DNA from 2 places in the Pseudonocardia sp. OZ21 genome. Region 2 is predicted to be linked to the other one. Evidence: riboswitches for the same ligand, from Rfam matches in the RefSeq annotation. Region 2 holds a riboswitch; the other holds the start of a gene.
The links. A riboswitch is a leader RNA that binds a small molecule or an ion and turns the genes downstream of it on or off. The one in region 2 is predicted to bind cobalamin.

Region 1: linked by a shared signal. The riboswitch ahead of cobN (cobaltochelatase subunit CobN) and the one ahead of AC5L35_RS06760 (ribonucleoside-diphosphate reductase subunit alpha) in region 2 are both predicted to bind cobalamin.

Annotation. Positions count from the first base shown of each region.
Region 1 is NZ_JCADBN010000001.1:322,436-331,902, reverse strand. It holds gene AC5L35_RS01640 (sirohydrochlorin chelatase) at 1-579, shown strand, start outside; gene cobA (uroporphyrinogen-III C-methyltransferase) at 576-1,796, shown strand; gene AC5L35_RS01630 (cyclodeaminase/cyclohydrolase family protein) at 1,811-2,365, shown strand; gene AC5L35_RS01625 (serine/threonine-protein kinase) at 2,376-3,923, opposite strand; cobalamin riboswitch at 4,012-4,131, shown strand; gene cobN (cobaltochelatase subunit CobN) at 4,165-7,953, shown strand; gene cobI (precorrin-2 C(20)-methyltransferase) at 7,953-8,690, shown strand; gene cobT (nicotinate-nucleotide--dimethylbenzimidazole phosphoribosyltransferase) at 8,698-9,467, shown strand, end outside.
Region 2 is NZ_JCADBN010000002.1:673,767-683,233, forward strand. It holds gene AC5L35_RS06740 (SDR family NAD(P)-dependent oxidoreductase) at 1-535, opposite strand, end outside; gene AC5L35_RS06745 (SDR family NAD(P)-dependent oxidoreductase) at 532-1,233, opposite strand; gene AC5L35_RS06750 (helix-turn-helix transcriptional regulator) at 1,321-2,118, shown strand; partial or broken gene AC5L35_RS06755 (FAD-dependent oxidoreductase) at 2,200-3,307, opposite strand; cobalamin riboswitch at 3,648-3,864, shown strand; gene AC5L35_RS06760 (ribonucleoside-diphosphate reductase subunit alpha) at 4,006-6,861, shown strand; gene AC5L35_RS06765 (ribonucleotide-diphosphate reductase subunit beta) at 6,858-7,943, shown strand; gene AC5L35_RS06770 (PepSY-associated TM helix domain-containing protein) at 8,011-9,426, opposite strand.

The DNA.
Region 1 (9,467 bases), on a different contig from region 2:
CACCTGCTCGACCAGCGGGTCACCGCGGCGTTGCAGGGCGACCCGGGAGCGGGCACGGCCGTGCTGCTGGTCGGGCGGGGCTCCACCGACCCGGACGCCAACGCGGAGGTCTGCAAGGTCGCGCGGCTGCTGCAGGAGGGCAGGCCGTACGACTTCGTCGAGCCCGCGTTCGTCTCGCTGGCCCGTCCCGACGTCACCGCCGGGCTCGCCCGCTGCCGGGCGCTCGGCGCGCGCCGGGTGGTGGTGGCGCCGTACTTCCTGTTCGACGGAGTGCTGCCGCGCCGGGTCGTCGACCAGGCCACGGCGTTCGGCGCGGAGCACCCGGACGTCGACGTGCGCATCGCGGGCTACCTCGGCGACTGCGACGAGCTGGCCGGGCTCGTCGTCGAGCGCTACCGCGAGGCGCTGCACGGCGACATCAGGATGAACTGCGACACCTGCGCGTACCGGGTGCTGCTGCCCGGGTTCGAGGACAAGCTCGGGGCCGCACAGACCCCGCATCACCACCCCGACGACCCGGCCCACGGCCATGGCCACGGGCACGGCCACGGGCAGGTGGAGGCGGTGGCCGGAGAATGAGGATCGTGGATCCCTATCTGGTGGGACTGGACCTCGGGGGCAGGCGCGTCGTCGTGGTGGGCGGTGGCGCGGTCGCCCAGCGGCGGATCACCGGCCTGCTCGCGGCCGGAGCCGACGTCGAGGTCGTGGCGCCCGAGGTCACCCCGGCGGTCGAGGGCATGGCGACGGCCGGGGAGGTGCGCTGGAGCGCGCGGCCCTACCGCGACGGTGATCTCGAGGCGGCCTGGTACGTGGTCGCGTGCACGGACGCCCCGGCCGTCAACGCGGCGGTGGGCGCCGACGCCGAGGCCCGGCGGATCTTCTGCGTGCGCGCCGACGACGCGCCGGCAGGCAGCGCGGTCACCCCGGCCGTGGGGCATCACGACGGGCTCACCGTCGGGGTGCTCGCCGGCCGCCGTCCCCGGCGCTCGGCGGCGGTCCGCACGGCGCTGGTCGAGGCACTGCAGACCGGCCTGGTCGACGACTCCGCCGAACCGGTGCACCCGGGGGTGGCGCTGATCGGTGGCGGCCCCGGCGACCCGGAGCTGATCACCGTGCGGGGCAGGCGGCTGCTGTCCCGTGCCGACGTCGTCGTCACCGACCGGCTCGGCCCCCGTGACCTGCTCGACACGCTCGCCCCGCACGTCGAGGTGATCGACGCCTCGAAGATCCCCTACGGCCGCGCGATGAACCAGGCCCGGATCAACGAACTGCTCGTGGAGCACGCCAGGGCAGGCCGGTTCGTCGTGCGGCTCAAGGGCGGCGACCCCTACGTCTTCGGCCGCGGCTTCGAGGAGGCGCTCGCCTGCGCCGAGGCCGGCGTGCCCGTCACCGTCGTCCCCGGCGTGACCAGCGCGTTCGCCGCGCCCGCCGTGGCCGACGTCCCGGTGAGCCATCGCGGGGTCGCGCACGAGATCGTCGTGGTGTCGGGACACGTCGCCCCCGGCGACCCGCGCAGCCTCGTCGACTGGCCGGCGCTCGGGCGCCTGCGCGGCACGCTCGTGCTGCTCATGGCGGTCGAGCGGATCGGCGCGTTCTCCACCGCGCTGATCGAGGGTGGTCGCCCCGCGGACACGCCCGTCGCCGTGGTGCAGGACGGGACGATGCGGATCCAGCGCTCACTGCGCGCCACTCTCGCCACGGTGGCCGATGCCGTGCGCGAGCAGCGGATCAGCCCGCCGGCGGTGATCGTGGTGGGACCGGTCGCCGGCCTGGCCCACGAGCCGGTCACCGGCTGAGACGAGGGGAACCCGTGCCGGACGAGGAGTCGCTGCTCGATCTCACCGTGCGTGAGCTGCTCGACGCCGTGGCCGCCCGCACCTCCGCCCCTGGCGGGGGCGGGGCGGCCGCGCTCGCCACCGCGCTGGCCGCCGCGCTCGCCGGGATGGCCTCGCGGTTCGGCGACGGCTCCGCCGCGCAGGAGGCCGACGCCCTGCGCGCCCGTGCCGCCCTGCTCGCCGATGCCGACGCCGCGGCGTACCGGGCGTACCTGGCGGCGGTGCGCCTCCCGCGCGACGACCCCTCCCGCGCCGACGCCGTGACCGCCGCCCGGAGCGACGCCGTCGGCGTCCCCGCGGAGATCGGGGGGATCGCGGGCGCGGTCGCCGACCTGGCCGCCGGGATCGTCCGCGACGGCAACCCGAACCTGCACGGCGACGCGGTGGCGGCGATCCACCTCGCGGCGGCGGCCGCGGCCACCTCCGCCGAGCTGGTGGCGGCCAACACCCCGCCCGACGACGTGCTGGCCAACGCCCGCGTCGTGGCGGCCGCCGCGCGGGCGCGCGCAGCCGAGGTGCAGGGCGGCTGACCGGCAGCGCTCAGCAGGCCTGCGGCGGGGCGATCGTGCGCGCTCCGCGGATCAGCAGGCCAGGGGCCGGGCCCGCCAGGCTGTAGGTGAGCCGCCAGTTCGTGCAGGTCTGGCCGCCCGGGCCAAGCTCGGCGGACTGGGTGCTGGTGAACGTCACGTCCACCTCGAGCCCGTCCGCGTCGTCGTCGCGCACCGCCGTCAGCACGGGGGAGTGGATGACCGTGGTGGCCTGCCCCTTCGCCCACACCTCCAGCCCGCTCCTGGCGATGTCGGAGTCGGGGTGCAGGAGCGCGAACGCGTCGGCGTAGCGGTTCTCGTTGATCCCCGCGACGTACTCGCTGATCACGGTGCGTGCCTCCGCCAGCGCGGGGTGCGCCACCCCCGGCGCGACGTCGACCAGGTCGTCGGGCGGGAGCTCGCCGGCCGACGTGCCGGTCGTGCCCGTGACGGCCGCGGGTTCGCTCGGCGCGGCGCGCACCGCCCGCGGACGGTCGACGAGGTGCAGGAACGCGATCGTTGCGAGCGTGGCCACCAGCACCGCGGCGACCATGGTCACCACCAGCGGACGGCGCCTGCGCCCCGGCGACACCCGCGTGGGCGGCGGCGCGAACTGCGGAGCCGGGGCGGCGGTGACGGAGGGATGCAGCCGCGGGACGTACACCGTCGCGGTGGTGCCGGGTCCGCCGGCGACCGGACCCTCGACGACGGCCCGGGTGACCGGCTGTCCCGTGGCCCGCTGCGCGCCCTGCAGTGCCTCGGCGGCCTCGGCGGCGGAGGCGAACCGGTCGCCCGGCGCCTTCGCCATCAGCCGCTCCACCACCCGGCACACCGCGTCGGGCACCCCTGCCGGGCGCAGGTCGGGGACCGGGTCATGGGCGATCCGCAAGACCGTGGCGACCAGCTCCTCGGTGTCGGTGACGAACGCCGGACGGCCGGTGAGCAGCGCGAACATCGTGGCGCCGAGTCCGTAGAGGTCGGCGGCGGGGGTGGCGTGCCCCTCCAGCAGCCGCTCCGGTGACGCGTAGGCCGCGCTCGCGCGGATCCGGCCGTCGGCCCTGGTCTCGGTGACGCCGGGGAGGCGCGAGATGCCGAAGTCGCCGAGCTTCGGCTCGCCGTAGCGGGAGACGAGCACGTTGGCCGGCTTGAGGTCCAGGTGCAGGATGCCGGCGCGGTGCGCCGTCTCCAGCGCCCCGGCCACCATGACCGCCACGTCCAGCACCTCGGCCCACGGCAACGGCCCGTCCCGGCGGATCCGGTCGGCGAGCGACCCCGCCGACATCAGGTCCATCACGATGTAGGGCTCGCCGCGGGCAGTGGTGCCGCTGCGGTGCACCGTGACGATGTGGGGGTGCCCGGAGAGCGCCCCCATCGCCTGGCACTCGCGGACGAACGCGCGCCGCACACCCTCGCCGTCGAGCCGTTCGTGCAGCACCTTGACGGCGACCCGGCGGCCGAACTCCGGTTCCTCGGCGGCGTAGACGGTGCCGTACCCGCCCTGGCCGACCACCTCGGGACGGGCCAGCCCCGGTATGCCGGGATCCGGCACGTCGGAGATCATCGGCGCAGTCTAGGAGCGCGCTCCTCGGGATGATCGTGCGCACGTCGGCATCCTCACGCCGCGTTGACCCGTGACCTCCCGATGTGTTCCAGTTCTCCGCGACGTCAGTGGAGGAAGCCGGTGTGAGTCCGGCGCGGTCCCGCCACTGTCACCGGGCCGGCACGCGCGGGCCTGGGAGCCAGACACTCGCTGCCGTCGCACCTCCACCAGTAGAGGGCGCGGACCCTCGGAAGGAACGCTGATGACGCGCGCTGCCTCCGCCACCACCGGCCGGGAGGGATCCGCCGCCGACGGGGCGTCGAGCACCGTCCTGCTGCTGTCCACCGCCGACACCGAGTTGCTGGCTGCCCGCAGCTCGGGGGCCCTCTACCGCACGGCCAACCCGGCGCGCGTCGAGCCCGCCGGCCTGGCGCCGCTGCTCGACGGCGTCGACGTCGTCGTGCTCCGGCTCCTCGGCGGGCGCCGCGCCTGGCCGGAGGGGGTCGACGCGCTCGTGGCGTCCGGGCGTCCCGTCGTGCTGCTGGGCGGGGAGGCCGCGCCCGACGCGGAGCTGATGGCCGCATCGACCGTGCCGGCGGGCGTGACGTCGGAGGCGCTGGCCTACCTCGCCGCCGGCGGGCGGGACAACCTGCGCGAGCTGCACCGGTTCCTGTCCGACACGGTGCTGCTGACCGGCGAGGGATTCGCCCCGCCCGCGCCCGCCCCCGACTTCGGGGTGCACGGCGAGCGCGAGCAGGCCGCCGGCCGTCCGACGGTCGCGGTGGTCTTCTACCGGGCGCACGAGCTGTCGGGCAACACCGCGTTCGTCGACACGCTCTGCGACGCGATCGAGGCGCGGGGCGCCAACGCGCTGCCGGTGTTCTGCGGGTCGTTGCGCGGTGTCCCGGCCGGCGGGGCGGACGGCCTGATGGAGCTGCTCGCCCGGGCCGACGCGCTGGTCGCCACCGTCCTCGCCGCGGGCGGCACCCGCGCGAGCGACGCCGTGGCGGGCGGCGAGGAGGACTCCTGGGACGCGGGCGCGCTCGCCGCGCTGGACGTGCCGGTGCTGCAGGGGCTCTGCCTGACCACGTCGCGGGCCACCTGGGCCGACTCCGACGCGGCACTCTCGCCCATGGACGCCGCGATGCAGGTGGCGATCCCGGAGTTCGACGGCCGGCTGATCACGGTGCCGTTCTCGTTCAAGGAGGTCGACGCGGGTGACGACATCCCCGTGTACCGGGCCGACCCGGAGCGCGCGGCCCGGCTGGCCGGGCTCGCCGTCCGCCACGCCCGGCTGCGGGCCACGCCCGTCGCCGAGCGGAAGCTCGCCGTGGTGCTGTCGAGCTACCCGACGAAGCACGCCCGCGTGGGCAACGCGGTCGGGCTGGACACCCCGGCGTCCGCGGTGGTGCTGCTGCGCGCGCTGCGGGACGCCGGCTACGCGGTGGGCGACTTCCCGGAGGACTCCGACCAGCTGATCCACACCCTGATCGCCGCCGGGGGCCACGACGTCGAATGGCTCACGGAGGAACAGCTCGCCGCCGCCCCGTCACGCGTGCGGCTGGAGCACTACCGCCGCTGGTTCGACGCGCTACCGTCCGAGCTGACCGACGGGATCCGCGAGCACTGGGGCGAGCCGCCGGGCTCGCTCTACGTCGACGGAACCGACGTCGTGCTGGCATCTCTGCAGTTCGGGAACGTGGTGCTGATGATCCAGCCGCCGCGCGGGTTCGGGGAGAACCCGGTGGCGATCTACCACGACCCGGACCTGCCGCCGTCACACCACTACCTGGCGGCGTACCGGTGGCTCGACCACGAGTTCGGCGCCGACGCCGTGATCCACCTCGGGAAGCACGGCACGCTGGAGTGGCTGCCCGGCAAGGGGCTCGGGCTGTCGGCCGAGTGCGCCCCGGACGCCGTGCTCGGCGAGCTGCCGCTGGTCTACCCGTTCATCGTCAACGACCCGGGCGAGGGCACGCAGGCCAAGCGCCGCGGGCACGCCGTGGTCGTCGACCATCTGGTGCCGCCGATGGCGCGCGCCGACACCTACGGCGAGATGGCGAAGCTCGAGCAGTTGCTCGACGAGTACGCGACCGTCGCCGCGATGGACCCGGCGAAGCTCCCGGCGCTGCGCGCGCGGATCTGGGAGGTCGTCACCACCGCTCAGCTGCACCACGACCTGCACGTCGACAACGCGCCCGGCGAGCAGGACTTCGACGACTTCGTCCTGCACATCGACGGGTACCTGTGCGAGGTCAAGGACGTCCAGATCCGCGACGGGCTGCACGTGCTGGGTGGGGTGCCTGCCGGTGAGGCGCAGGTCAACCTGGTGCTGTCGATCCTGCGCGCCACGCAGGTCTGGGGCGGGAAGCGGGCGCTCCCCGGCCTCCGCGCGGCACTGGCCGCGTGGGCGGGCCTGGACGAGCAGTCCCTCCTCGCGTCTCCCGGTGAGCGGTTGCAGCAAAGCCACTTTGACGCAACCTCGCTGCATGAAAGTGGCTTTGCTGCAACGGGGGCTGCGGCTGCCACCGGGGGCACTCCCGTGGAGCGGCTCGTCGGGCTCGCCGGGGGGCCGTCGGTCACCGGGGCCGACCTCGTCGACGTCCTCGAGGGCGTCGCCCGCGCGCTGGTCACGGAGGTGCAGGCCCGGGGCTGGAGCGACGCGGCGCAGGTGTGCGCGCAGCTGCTGGGCGAGGAGATCCCGGACGTCGTGGCGGTGCTGGAGTTCGGCTGCGCCGAGGTCGTGCCGCGGCTGAACCGCACCACCGACGAGATCGCCGGCGTGCTGCACGCCCTCGACGGCGGGTACGTGCCCGCCGGTCCGTCGGGCTCGCCGACCCGCGGCCTGGTCAATGTGCTGCCGACCGGCCGGAACTTCTACTCCGTCGACCCCAAGGCGATCCCGTCGCGCTCGGCGTGGGAGATCGGGAGCGCGCTGGCCGACTCGCTCGTCGCCCGGCACCTCGCCGACACCGGCACCTACCCGCAGAGCGTCGGGCTGACGGTGTGGGGGACGTCGGCGATGCGCACCCAGGGCGACGACCTCGCCGAGATCCTCGCGCTGATCGGCTGCCGCCCGGTGTGGGACGAGGCGTCGCGGCGGGTCACCGGCGTCGAGGTCGTGCCGCCTGCGGAGCTCGGGCGCCCGCGGATCGACGTCACGGTGCGGATCTCGGGGTTCTTCCGCGACGCGTTCCCGCACGTCATCACGCTGCTCGACGACGCGTTCGCGATGGTCGCCGAGCTGGATGAGCCGGCCGAGCAGAACTATCTGCGCGCTCACGTCGAGGAGGACGTGGCCACACACGGCGACCGCCGCCGCGCCACGTCCCGGATCTTCGGCTCGAAGCCGGGTGCCTACGGCGCCGGTCTCCTGCCGCTGATCGACGCCCGCAACTGGCGCAGTGATGCCGACCTCGCCGAGGTCTACGCCGTCTGGGGCGGCTACGCCTACGGGCGCGGGCTGGACGGCCGCGAGGCGCGCGCCGACATGGAGCAGTCGTTCCGCCGGATCGCGGTGGCGGCCAAGAACCAGGACACCCGCGAGCACGACATCGTCGACTCCGACGACTACTTCCAGTACCACGGCGGGATGGTCGCGATGGTGCGCGCGCTGACCGGGCGCTCGCCCGCGGCGTACGTGGGCGACTCCGCGGTCACCGACGCCGTGAAGACGCGCACGCTCGCCGAGGAGACAAAACGGGTCTTCCGCGCGAGGGTCGTGAACCCGAAGTGGATCGCAGCCATGCAGCGCCACGGCTACAAGGGCGCGTTCGAGCTCGCCGCCACCGTCGACTACCTGTTCGGCTACGACGCCACCGCCGGTGTGGTCGACGACTGGATGTACGCCCAGCTCGCCGAGAGCTACGTCTTCGACGAGACCAACCGCGACTTCATGCAGCGGTCCAACCCGTGGGCGCTGCGCGGGATCACCGAGCGCCTGCTCGAGGCCGCCGACCGCGGGCTCTGGGCCAAGCCCGACGACGCCGTGCTCGACCGGCTGCGCCAGACCTACCTCGACCTCGAAGGCGACCTGGAAGGCGAGTCGTGATGAACACGCTGGTCGGGGTCGGGGTCGGGCCGGGCGATCCGGAGCTGGTCACCGTGAAGGCGGCGAACCTGCTGGCCAAGGCCGACATCGTGTTCGTGCCCGTCGCCGACTCCGGCGAGACCGGACGCGCCGAGCAGACCGTGCTCTTCTACGCCGAGGCCTGGCGGGTCGAGCGGGTGGTGTTCGCGCTGCACGACCGCGAGCACACGCAGCGCCGGGAGCAGGCCTGGGACGCGGCCGCGGCGCAGGTGGCGCGCTGGTACGCCCGTCACCCTGGCGGCACGGCGGTGTTCGCGACGATCGGCGACCCGTGCGTCTACTCCACGTTCAGCTACCTGGCCGCGTCGGTGCGGTCGGTGGTGGGGGAGCTGTCGGTCGAGCTGGTGCCGGGGATCACCGCGATGCAGGACCTCGCAGCGCGCAGCGGAACGTCGCTGGTGGAGGGCCGGGAGGCGCTCGCCCTGTTCCCGATGACCGCGGGGCCCGAGCGGTTCCGGGAGGCGCTGGCGCGCGGGGACGCCGTGGCCGCCTACAAGTTCGGCCGGATGCTGCCGGAGACGCTCGCCGTCCTGCGCGAGACGGGCCGGATCGACGAGGCGGTGTACGGCGCCGGGCTGGGGCTCGCGGAGGAGGACATCCGCCCCGCCCGCGAGCTGGACCCGCACGAGGCCGGCCCCTACCTCTCCACGCTGGTCGTCCCGCCGAAACGCAACGGCCGCGGCCACGGGCTGCGCTGACGCCGCTGTGGATCCCGACGCGTTCTACGAGGTCGTGCACTCCCGCCGGGACGTGCGCTCGGGGTTCCTGCCCGGCGCCGCCGTCGACGACGCCGTGCTGCGCCGGGTGCTCGGTGCCGCCCACGCCGCGCCCAGCGTGGGTTTCTCCCAGCCGTGGGACTTCCTCGTCGTCCGCGACCGGGCCGTGCGGGAGCGGGTGCAGGCCCACGTCGCCGCCGCCCGGGCCGAGTACGCCGCCACACTGCCCGGCGCACGGGCCGCCGCGTTCCGCGACCTCAAGGTCGAGGCGATCCTGGACGCCGCGCTGAACATCGCCGTCACCTGCGACCCGACCCGCGGTGGGCGGCACACGCTGGGCCGCCACACCCAGCCTCGAATGGCGCCCTACTCGACGGTCGGCGCCGTGCAGAACCTGTGGCTGGCCGCGCGGGCGGAGGGTCTGGGCGTCGGCTGGGTCAGCTTCGGTGACGAGCGCGCGCTGGCCGGCCTGCTCGGCCTGCCGGCCCACCTGGAGCTGGTGGCGTACCTGTGCGTCGGGCCCGTCACGGGCTTCGCGCCCGAGCCGGAGCTCGCCACGGCGGGCTGGGCGCAGCGCAGACCGCTGCAGTGGGCCGTGCACCACGACACGTACGGCCGCCGCGGACTACCCGGGGAGGAACCGATGGACCTGCTCGAGACAGTGGCCGCGATCGTCGCACCGGACTCCGCGGCCCGAGCCGCGGCCGCGGATCGCCTCGACCGGATGACGAAGCCGCGGGGCTCGCTCGGCCGCGTCGA
Region 2 (9,467 bases):
CCGGTTCGACGATGGTCACCGCAATCCCGAAAGGCGCGACCTCCAGGGCGAGCGACTCCGAGATCGCCTCCAGCGCCCACTTCGACGCATGGTAGGCGCCGAGGTTCGCGAAAGCGCCGATTCCGCCGAGACTGGAGATCTGGATGATGCGCCCACCACCCTGCTCCCGCATGATCGGGACAGCGGCCTGGCTCGTCCACAGCGCTCCGAAGAAGTTGGTCTCCAGCTGCGCCCTGACGTCGGACTCCGACAGCTCCTCGACCGCACCGAACTGCCCGTAGCCTGCGTTGTTGACCAGCACGTCGATGCCCCCGAGCCAGGCCGCGGCCCTGGCGACCACGGCACCGGCGTGGTCACGATCGGTGACGTCCAGAGCGTGGACGGACAGGCGGTCCCCGTGGGCTTCGCGCAAGTCGTCGAGGGCGGACTTGTCCCGAACGGTCGCGGCGACGGCGTCGCCGCGACCGAGCGCTGCGGCTGTGAAGGCACGTCCCAGGCCGCGTCCCGCGCCGGTGATGAGCCATCTGGTGGTCATGCCGTGCTTCCCTTCGAGTCGGCGTGGTGGTCGAGAACCGTCACGGCGGGACCTGGGGACGCGTGGACGTGCCAGAGCTCGTCGGCGACGCTGTCGGGTTCGTGCTCCTGCCCGGCACCCACCGGACCGACGATGACGACCTGCGCGACCCGGATGCCGACCGGCGTCAGCGCCTGATGCAGGAGTTCGACGTAGGCGGTCTCTGCCGCGATGGCGACGGCGCTCGCAGCGCGGTCGGGTGACGGTCTGACCGCCCCGCTGCCTGTCGTGAACAGGAGGCTCCCCCGCCGCCGCCCGACCATGGCAGGCAGCACTTCGCCGACCGCCGTCGCCGCTCCGCCGACGTTCAGCGCCAGCGCGGCCATGAGCTCCTCGGCGCTCGTACCCAGAACCGGCCGGATCAGGTGGACGTCGGGAAGCGGGCAGAAGCACAGCACGTCGATCGGGCCGAGGCGCTCCACGAGCCGTTTCATCGCCGGTCGGAGGGATGCGGGGTCCGTGGCGTCCGCAGCTTCCCAGTCCACACCCACGCCATCGGCGTCCAATGCGACGGCCAGCCGGCGCAGCCGGTCCGCCGACCGTGCAACCAGCCCTACCCTGCCTCCCGCGGTGGAGAACCGCCGCGCCACCGACAAGCCGATGCCCGGCCCTGCACCGACGACGATCGTCGCCGTGGGTCGTTCCCGTGTGACCGTCATGTGGTCCACGGTCCTGGAGCAGACCGCTCAGTGGGACGCCGCCGTTCTCCTAGGTGTGCGGCACCCACCCAGGGGTAGAACGGGACCATGTCATCGCCTCTGGGCGGATTCCTGACCCTACGACGCTCTCGCGTGCAACCGCACGACGTCGGGCTGAGGAGCAACGATCGCCGTCGCGTCCCTGGGCTCCGACGGGAAGAGGTCGCATCGCTGGCGGGCGTCAGCGTCGACTACTACGTGCGACTGGAGCAAGGACGTGAGCAGTCGCCGTCACCGCAGGTCGCGCAGGCAATCGGTCGCGCGCTGCGTCTCGATGAACACGGCCTCGCGCACCTCTACCGCCTCGCCGGGCTCACACCCCTGCGCACCGCGAGCACCGCCTCGACCGTCGACCCGCAGCTGGCCGCCCTGATCGACGAATGGCCCGAACACCCCGCGATCGTTCTCGGCCACGCCTTCGACGTGATCGCAACGAACTCCCTCGGAGAAGCGCTGTTTCTCGGGTTCCCCACCACCCGCAACCTTCTCGAGTCGACGTTCCTCGAGCCGGCGGCCCGCGCGCTCTACGCCGACTGGGAGATCGTGGCCACGAGCACTGTCGCCGGATTCCGCCTCCTGGAGGCGGCCCAACCCGACGACCCTCGCATCAGGCAGGTGCGCGACGGGCTCCTCGCCTCGGACACCGAGTTCGCCGCGATGTGGACGGACCACGAGGTGCGCGGGCAGCGGATGACCACGAAGCGCTTCCGCCACCCGGTCGCAGGCGACCTCGAACTCCACATCCAGACTTTCGACGTCCGCTCCGCCCCGGGACAGGAACTCGTGATCTATCGGGCAGAGCCGGGCTCGCCCTCTGCGTCCACTCTGGGGAAGCTGCGAGACTGAGCTGCCTTCGCGACCGGCATAGAAGCGGCGGTCGCCGGACTCGTCCACCTGCCCAGGGCCAACCAGTGAGGCCGGCGCGCGTCATCGAACCGGCGGGCGGCGGGCGAACGCCGGAGCTCGCTCCGGACGGAACCCGACGCCGACGAGGTAGGCCCCCACCGCCTGGACGACGGGCAACCGCCGGGCTGCGGTGAGGATCCGGCCCGACGGGCCGGCCTGTGCCCCACTCCGGACCGGGCCGGCCAGGTCGGCGTGCATGACCCGTTGCAGGGCTTGGACCAGCAGCAGCGGCAGCAACCGGCGGCGGTGCACCCGGGCGAGGTCCGTGCTGCGCACTGCGCCGCGGCGCAGTGGCCCGGCCAGCAGGGTCGCGGTCGCGACGGCGTCCTGGACCGCCAGGTTGATCCCCATCCCGCCGACCGGCGACATCGCGTGTGCGGCGTCGCCGATGCACAACAACCCGTCGACGTGCCAGCGCCGCAGCCGATTGAACTGCACATCGAGGTGTTTGACGTCGTCCATCGAGGCCAGCTCGCCGACCCGGTCGGCGTACTCGGGCAGGAGCTCGGCCACGTCGGCCCGGAACGCGGCGATGCCGCGGGTGCGTAGCTGCGCGTCGGTTCCCTTGCGGGCGACGTAGCCGATCTGGAAGTAGCCCTCCCTCGGGATGACGATGGCGAAGCGTCCCCGTCCTGGCCTGCGGGTCAGCGCGCCGACCTGCTCGCCCGTCCGGCGGGAGAGGCGGAACCACCAGGTGTCGAACGGGACGTCGAACGCGGTCACGGGCAGGCGGGCGGCGGCGCGCAGGACGGAGTCGCGACCGTCGCAGGCCACCGTGAGGTCGGCCCGGATCTCGCCGTCGACGTGCTCGCCGGTGGCAGTCGTCGTGCGGTGGCGGACGCCGACGACGCGGCCGTGCTCCCGGACGAGCGAGGTCGCGCACACCCCACCGGCGGAGCGCGGCGAAGTCGCCGATCCGCTGCGTCCCGCCGCGCCCGTCGGGCAGCACGACGTCGGTGACCCGCGACTGCGGCAGCCGCGCGAACCGCTCGCCCAGTCCCAGGTCGTCGAGCAGGTCGAGGGTCGCGGGGTGGACGGTGTCGCCGCGGAAGTCCTGCAGGAAGTCCCCGTGCTTCTCCAGCACCGTGACCTCCACCCCGGCCCTGGCCAGCAGCAGCCCCAGCACCATCCCGGCCGGACCGCCGCCGACGACGCAACACGTCGTCCGCTCCGCCGGACCGGCCCCGTGCCGGCTAGGGCCGTGCCTTCACATCGATCACTGCTGGTACTGCTCCTGCACTCTTCAGGTGGCCCGGAGATCGTCGGGTGATCGCACGGCGTCCGGCCACCGCGGTCGTCCGATGAGGACCAGCCTCGCCCCGGGCCGCGCCGCGACACATCGTGCTCAGGTGCCCAATCCCGGTTGCGCCTTTTGGTGGAGGACCTCTGCGTTGGTGCCGGCAGAGCCGGAGAACACTCGCGCGACACACCGATATGTAGGGGTCCATCACCATCGCCACCACGACATGTAGGGTCAGCGCCGCTGATGGTTCCTCTCCAGCCGCCAGGGTGGAGAGGGGGCAAGAGGGAATCCGGTGGGAGTCCGGGACTGCCCCGCAGCGGTGAGCGGGAACGACCGCCGTCATCGAGCACTGGGTGCGCCACACCTGGGAAGCGACGGCCAGTAGGAGCACCGGCAGGTGCACGCCCGTGAGTCCGAAGACCTGCCATCGGCGCGCGCACCACCGGTGCGCGCTGTCCGGGGTCCGCGCGGGACGGACCCGGGGCGGACGTCGCCGTGCCCGGTCCGGGCGCGCCTCCGTCCGCACCGGGATGCGTCTTCCTCGTGGCCCCGGGCTCGGTCGTCGAGCTCACGAGGAGAGAGCTGTGACCCCACCGGCCACCACCACGACAACCACCGCCCCACCCACCGCAGACGTGCGGGTCGTCCGCCGCGACGGCACCGTGTCGACCTTCGACGCAACCAAGATCTCGGTGGCGATGTCCAAGGCCTTCCTCGCCGTCGAGGGCAGCGACACCGCGAGCTCGTCGCGGCTGCACCACCTTGTCGAGGAGCTCACCGCGCAGGTGCGGCACGCACTGCTGCGTCACACCGAACCGGGCAGCGCGGTGACGCTCCACATCGAACAGATCCAGGACCAGGTCGAGCTGGCGCTCATGCGCGGCGGGCACCACAAGGTGGCCCGCGACTACGTGCTCTACCGCGAGGAGCACGCCCGTTCCCGGACGACCGTCACGCCGCCGACGCCGCCCGTACTGCAGGTCACTGACCTCGACGGCAACCTCCGCCCGCTGGACCGGGCACGCCTGGAGCACCTGGTCGCCGAGGCCGTCGCCGGAATCGCCGACGTCGACGCCGAGCCGCTGCTCACCGAGACCCGGCGCAACCTCTACGACGGCATCACCGCAGGCGAGCTCGCACTCGCGCCGATCATGGCGGCGCGCAGCCTCGTCGAGTCGGAGCCGAACTACTCCGCCGTGGCGGCCCGGCTGCTGCTCGACACCCTGCGCACCGAAGCGCTGTCGCACCTGTCCGGAGATCGCGAGCACGCGAGCCAGGACGAGATGGCCGCCCGCTACCCCGAGTACTTCCGGCGCTATCTCGAGCGAGCCGTCGTGCTGGAGCTCGCCGACCCGGCATTGCAGACCTTCGACCTCGGCCGGATCACCGGTGCGATCCGGCCCGAGCGCGACCTCGACTTCACCTTCCTCGGACTCCAGACCCTCTACGACCGCTACGTCCTCCACGAGCACGGGGTGCGCTTCGAGCTGCCGCAGGCGTTCTTCATGCGCGTGGCGATGGGGCTCGCCCTGAACGAACAGGACCGAGAAGCCCGGGCGATCGAGTTCTACGAGCTGCTGTCCTCGTTCGACTTCATGACGTCCACGCCGACGCTGTTCAACTCCGGTACGACCCGCCCGCAGCTGTCGTCGTGCTTTCTCACGACCGTCGACGACGACCTCGACTCGATCTTCCAGGCCTACCGGAACAACGCCCTGCTGGCGAAGTACTCCGGAGGCCTGGGCAACGACTGGACGCCGGTACGCGGGCTCGGCGCCCACATCAAGGGCACCAACGGGCAGTCCCAGGGCGTGGTGCCGTTCCTCAAGATCGCCGGCGACACCGCCATCGCGGTGAACCAGGGTGGCAAGCGAAAGGGTGCCGCCTGCGCCTACCTGGAGACCTGGCACATCGACATCGAGGAGTTCCTCGACCTGCGCAAGAACACCGGCGACGACCGGCGGCGCACCCACGACATGAACACCGCGAACTGGGTGCCCGACGAGTTCCTCCGCCGGGTCGAGGCCGACGGCGAGTGGACCCTGTTCTCCCCCGACGAGACCCCCGACCTGCACGACCTGTACGGCACCGCGTTCGCCGTCCGCTATCGGGAGTACGAGGCCGCAGCCGACCGCGGCGAGATCCGGGTGTTCCGCAGGCTTCGCGCGGTCGAGCTGTGGCGGCGGATGCTCACCATGCTGTTCGAGACCGGGCACCCCTGGATCACCTTCAAGGACCCGTGCAACCTGCGCTCCCCGCAGCAGCACGTCGGCGTGGTGCACTCGTCCAACCTGTGCACCGAGATCACCCTGAACACGCGCGCCGGCACCGACAACGGCGAGGTCGCCGTGTGCAACCTCGGCTCGGTCAACCTGGCCGCCCACGTCGGCCCCGACGGACTCGACACCGCGAAACTCCAACGGACCGTCCGCACCGCGGTGCGAATGCTCGACAACGTGATCGACATCAACTTCTACACGATCCCGCAGGCGCGCCGGTCCAACCTGCGGCACCGTCCGGTCGGGCTGGGGCTCATGGGCTTCCAGGACGCTCTGTTCGCCCAGGGCATCCCGGTCGCGAGCGAGGCCGCCGTCGTCTTCGCCGACCGCAGCATGGAGCACCTGAGCTACCACGCCATCGCCGCGTCGAGCGACCTGGCCGCTGAGCGGGGCCGCTACCCCACCTACGACGGCTCGCTGTGGAGCCAGGGCATTCTCCCGATCGACTCGGTCGCCCTGCTGGCCGACGCTCGTCAGGACGACAGCCTCGACGTCGACACCTCGACCACCCTGGAATGGGACGCCCTGCGGGAGCGGGTTCGCGTGAACGGGATGCGCAACTCCAACGTCATGGCCATCGCGCCCACCGCGACGATCTCCAACATCTGCGGGGTCGGACAGTCCATCGAGCCGCAGTTCCGCAACATGTTCGTGAAGTCGAACATGTCCGGCGAGTTCACCGTGCTCAACCCGTTCCTGGTGCGCGATCTCAAGGAACGCCGGTTGTGGGACCGGGTGATGGTGGCCGACCTGAAGTACTTCGACGGCAGCCTCGGCCAGATCGACCGTGTCCCCGCCGACCTCAGAGCGCTCTACGCCACTGCCTTCGAGATCGAGCCCCGCTGGCTGGTGGAGGCCGCCTCGCGCCGGCAGAAGTGGATCGACCAGGCCCAGTCGCTCAACCTCTACCTCGCCGCCCCCAGCGGCCGGGCACTCGACGAGCTCTACCGCCTGGCCTGGCACAAGGGCCTCAAGACCACCTACTACCTGCGCACACAGGGGGCCAGCCACGTGGAGAAGTCCACCCTGCGCGGCACCGACGGCAAGCTCAACGCCGTACCCGCCGCTCCCTCTCCCGCTGCCCCACTGCCGGTGGACCCCCCGCTCACCGACGGCGCCGCCTGCCGTATCGACGACCCCGAGTGCGAGGCCTGCCAGTGACCAGCACCCAGCTCCCCACGACCGGGCCCGTCACCACCGGACTCGGTGCGATCGACCGCGGCGCCGGCCGGGTCGCCGCCGACGCCAAACGGATGATCAACGCCCGCGCCGACGTCAACCAGCTCCTCCCCCTCAAGTACGGGTGGGCGTGGGAGAAGTACCTGGCGGCGTGCAGCAACCACTGGATGCCCACCGAGGTCTCCATGCAGGCCGACATCGCGCTCTGGCGTTCCCGCGACGGGCTCACCAGCGACGAACGGCTGCTGCTCACGCGCAACCTCGGGTTCTTCGCCACCGCCGAGTCGCTGGTGGCCAACAACGTCGTGCTCGCCGTCTACCGCCACCTCACCAACCCCGAGTGCCGCCAGTACCTGCTGCGCCAGGCGTTCGAGGAGGCCGTGCACACCCACACGTTCCAGTACGTGTGCGAGAGCCTCGGCCTCGACGAGGGCGAGCTCTTCAACATGTACCGCGAGGTGCCCTCGATCACCGACAAGGACGCCTGGGCCCTCGAACACACCCGCAATCTCGCCGACCCCGCCTTCACCACCGGCACCCCCGATGCGGACCGCGCGTTCCTGCGCGACCTCGTCGCGTTCTACGTCGTGTTCGAGGGGATGTGGTTCTACACGGGATTCGCCCAGATCCTGTCCCTCGGCCGCCGCAACAAGATGGTGGGCATCGCCGAGCAGTACCAGTACATCCTGCGCGACGAGTCGATCCACCTGAACTTCGGCATCGACTGCATCAACCAGATCAAGACCGAGAACCCCCACCTCTGGACACCCGGGTTCGCCGACGAGATCCGCGGCATGCTCGGCGAGGCCTGCGAGCTGGAGATCACCTACGCCCGCGACACCCTCCCGCGCGGGGTGCTGGGCCTCACCGCTGACGCCTGCGCGCGGTACATGCGGTTCATCACCGACCGCCGCGCCCACCAGATCGGGCTCGCTCCCCTCTTCGGGGAGACCGAGAACCCCTTCCCGTGGATGTCCGAGGTCATCGACCTGAAGAAGGAGAAGAACTTCTTCGAGACCCGCGTCATCGACTACCGGACCGGAGGCGCGCTCGACTGGGACTGAGCGAGGCGTAGGGGTCCGCCGGGCGGGTGGGCGCTGGTCTTCTGCCCACCCGCCCGGCGACCCCAGCTCAGCTCGGGGTGGCCGCAGCGCGCCGGCGGCCGATCGCCGCCCAGGCGGTGTCCCCGAGGAGGAACAGGACCAGGCTGCCGCCCAGCACCGGCATCAACCAGCCCGCCAGCACCGCGACCAGCACCACGGCGAACAGCACCGGCTGCGGCGTCGCGCGCAGCACGCCACGCCGCTCCAGCGGTCGCGGTGCGCCCCCGCGGGTGGGCCTGCGCTGCCACCACATCCGGTAGCCCCAGAACAGCATCGCGAGCACCCCCAGTGCCATCGCCGTCATGGCCAGCTGGTTGACCAGCCCGAACAGCGTTCCGGTATGGGCGAGGATGCCGATCGCCGTCAGCTTCGCGAGGAACGGGTAGTCGGCGAACGCCAGTGTCTCGACGACCTCGCCCGTGTAGGGGTCCAGCGCGATCTTGTCGCGGTGCAGGGGCACGGTGGACGACGCCTCCACCACGAGGAACGGCTCGCCCGGCTCGGCGGGCGGGGTGATGGTCAGCGGACCTTCGAACCCGGCGGCCCGCCCGATGGTCTCCGCCTCGCCCGCTCCGATGACCGACGCTCCTGACGCCGGCACGGGCAGGGAGTCCGTCGACATCGTCGGCGTGCGCGCGCCGAGTCCGGTCAGGACGGTCTGGAACCGCTCGCCCGCGAAGGTCGACCACGTCAAGCCGGTCAGCGAGATGAACACGAGCGCGGCGGTCACCCAGATCCCGACGCTGCCGTGCCAGTTCATGACCCGAACCCGGCCCGGCTTCGTCGAGGCGGGTACGACCAGGTCACGGCGTCGCGCGCGGCGCTTTCCGAACCACAGCACCAGCCCTCCGACGAACAGCACCGGGAGCCAGCTCGCGGCGAACTCCGAGTAGACGCCGCCGACGACGCCGAGGTGCAGGTCGCCGTGCAGCGTGCGCAGCCAGTGCTGGACGGGGGGTTCCCCGTCCTGCAACGGCAGCGCACCGGTGACCTGCGCCGTGTACGGGTCGACATAGACGGCCAGCGTCTCCCCCTCCGCGGCGCCGGGCGGGGTGAACCCGACCGCGGTGGTCCGGTCCGGCGCCGCGGCCGGCTGCACCGAGGTCAACGGAACACCCGGGTACGCGCCCCGAGCCGCCGCCACCTGCTCGTCGAGGGGAGCCACGGGACCGGTCTGCGGAGTGACCCGCAGCTCCTGGGCATGGATCAGATCGTTGATCTGGGGAGTGAAGACGTAGGCGATACCGGACAGGCAGAGGAACGCCAGGAAAGGCGCCACCAGGATGCCGGCGTAGAAGTGCACGCGCCGCACCAGGCGTCGCAGCGCGTCGGCACCCTGGGGTTGACGGGTCGCGGGGACGGGCGCGCGAGGTGGGGCGGGGGCCGTCGACGGGCGGCCGGGGTCGCCGGCCGCGGGCGGCGGCCGGTCGGAGGTGGTGGTCACAGGGCTCTCCAGAGAAGGCAGCGGGGCGGCAGCGGGGGGAC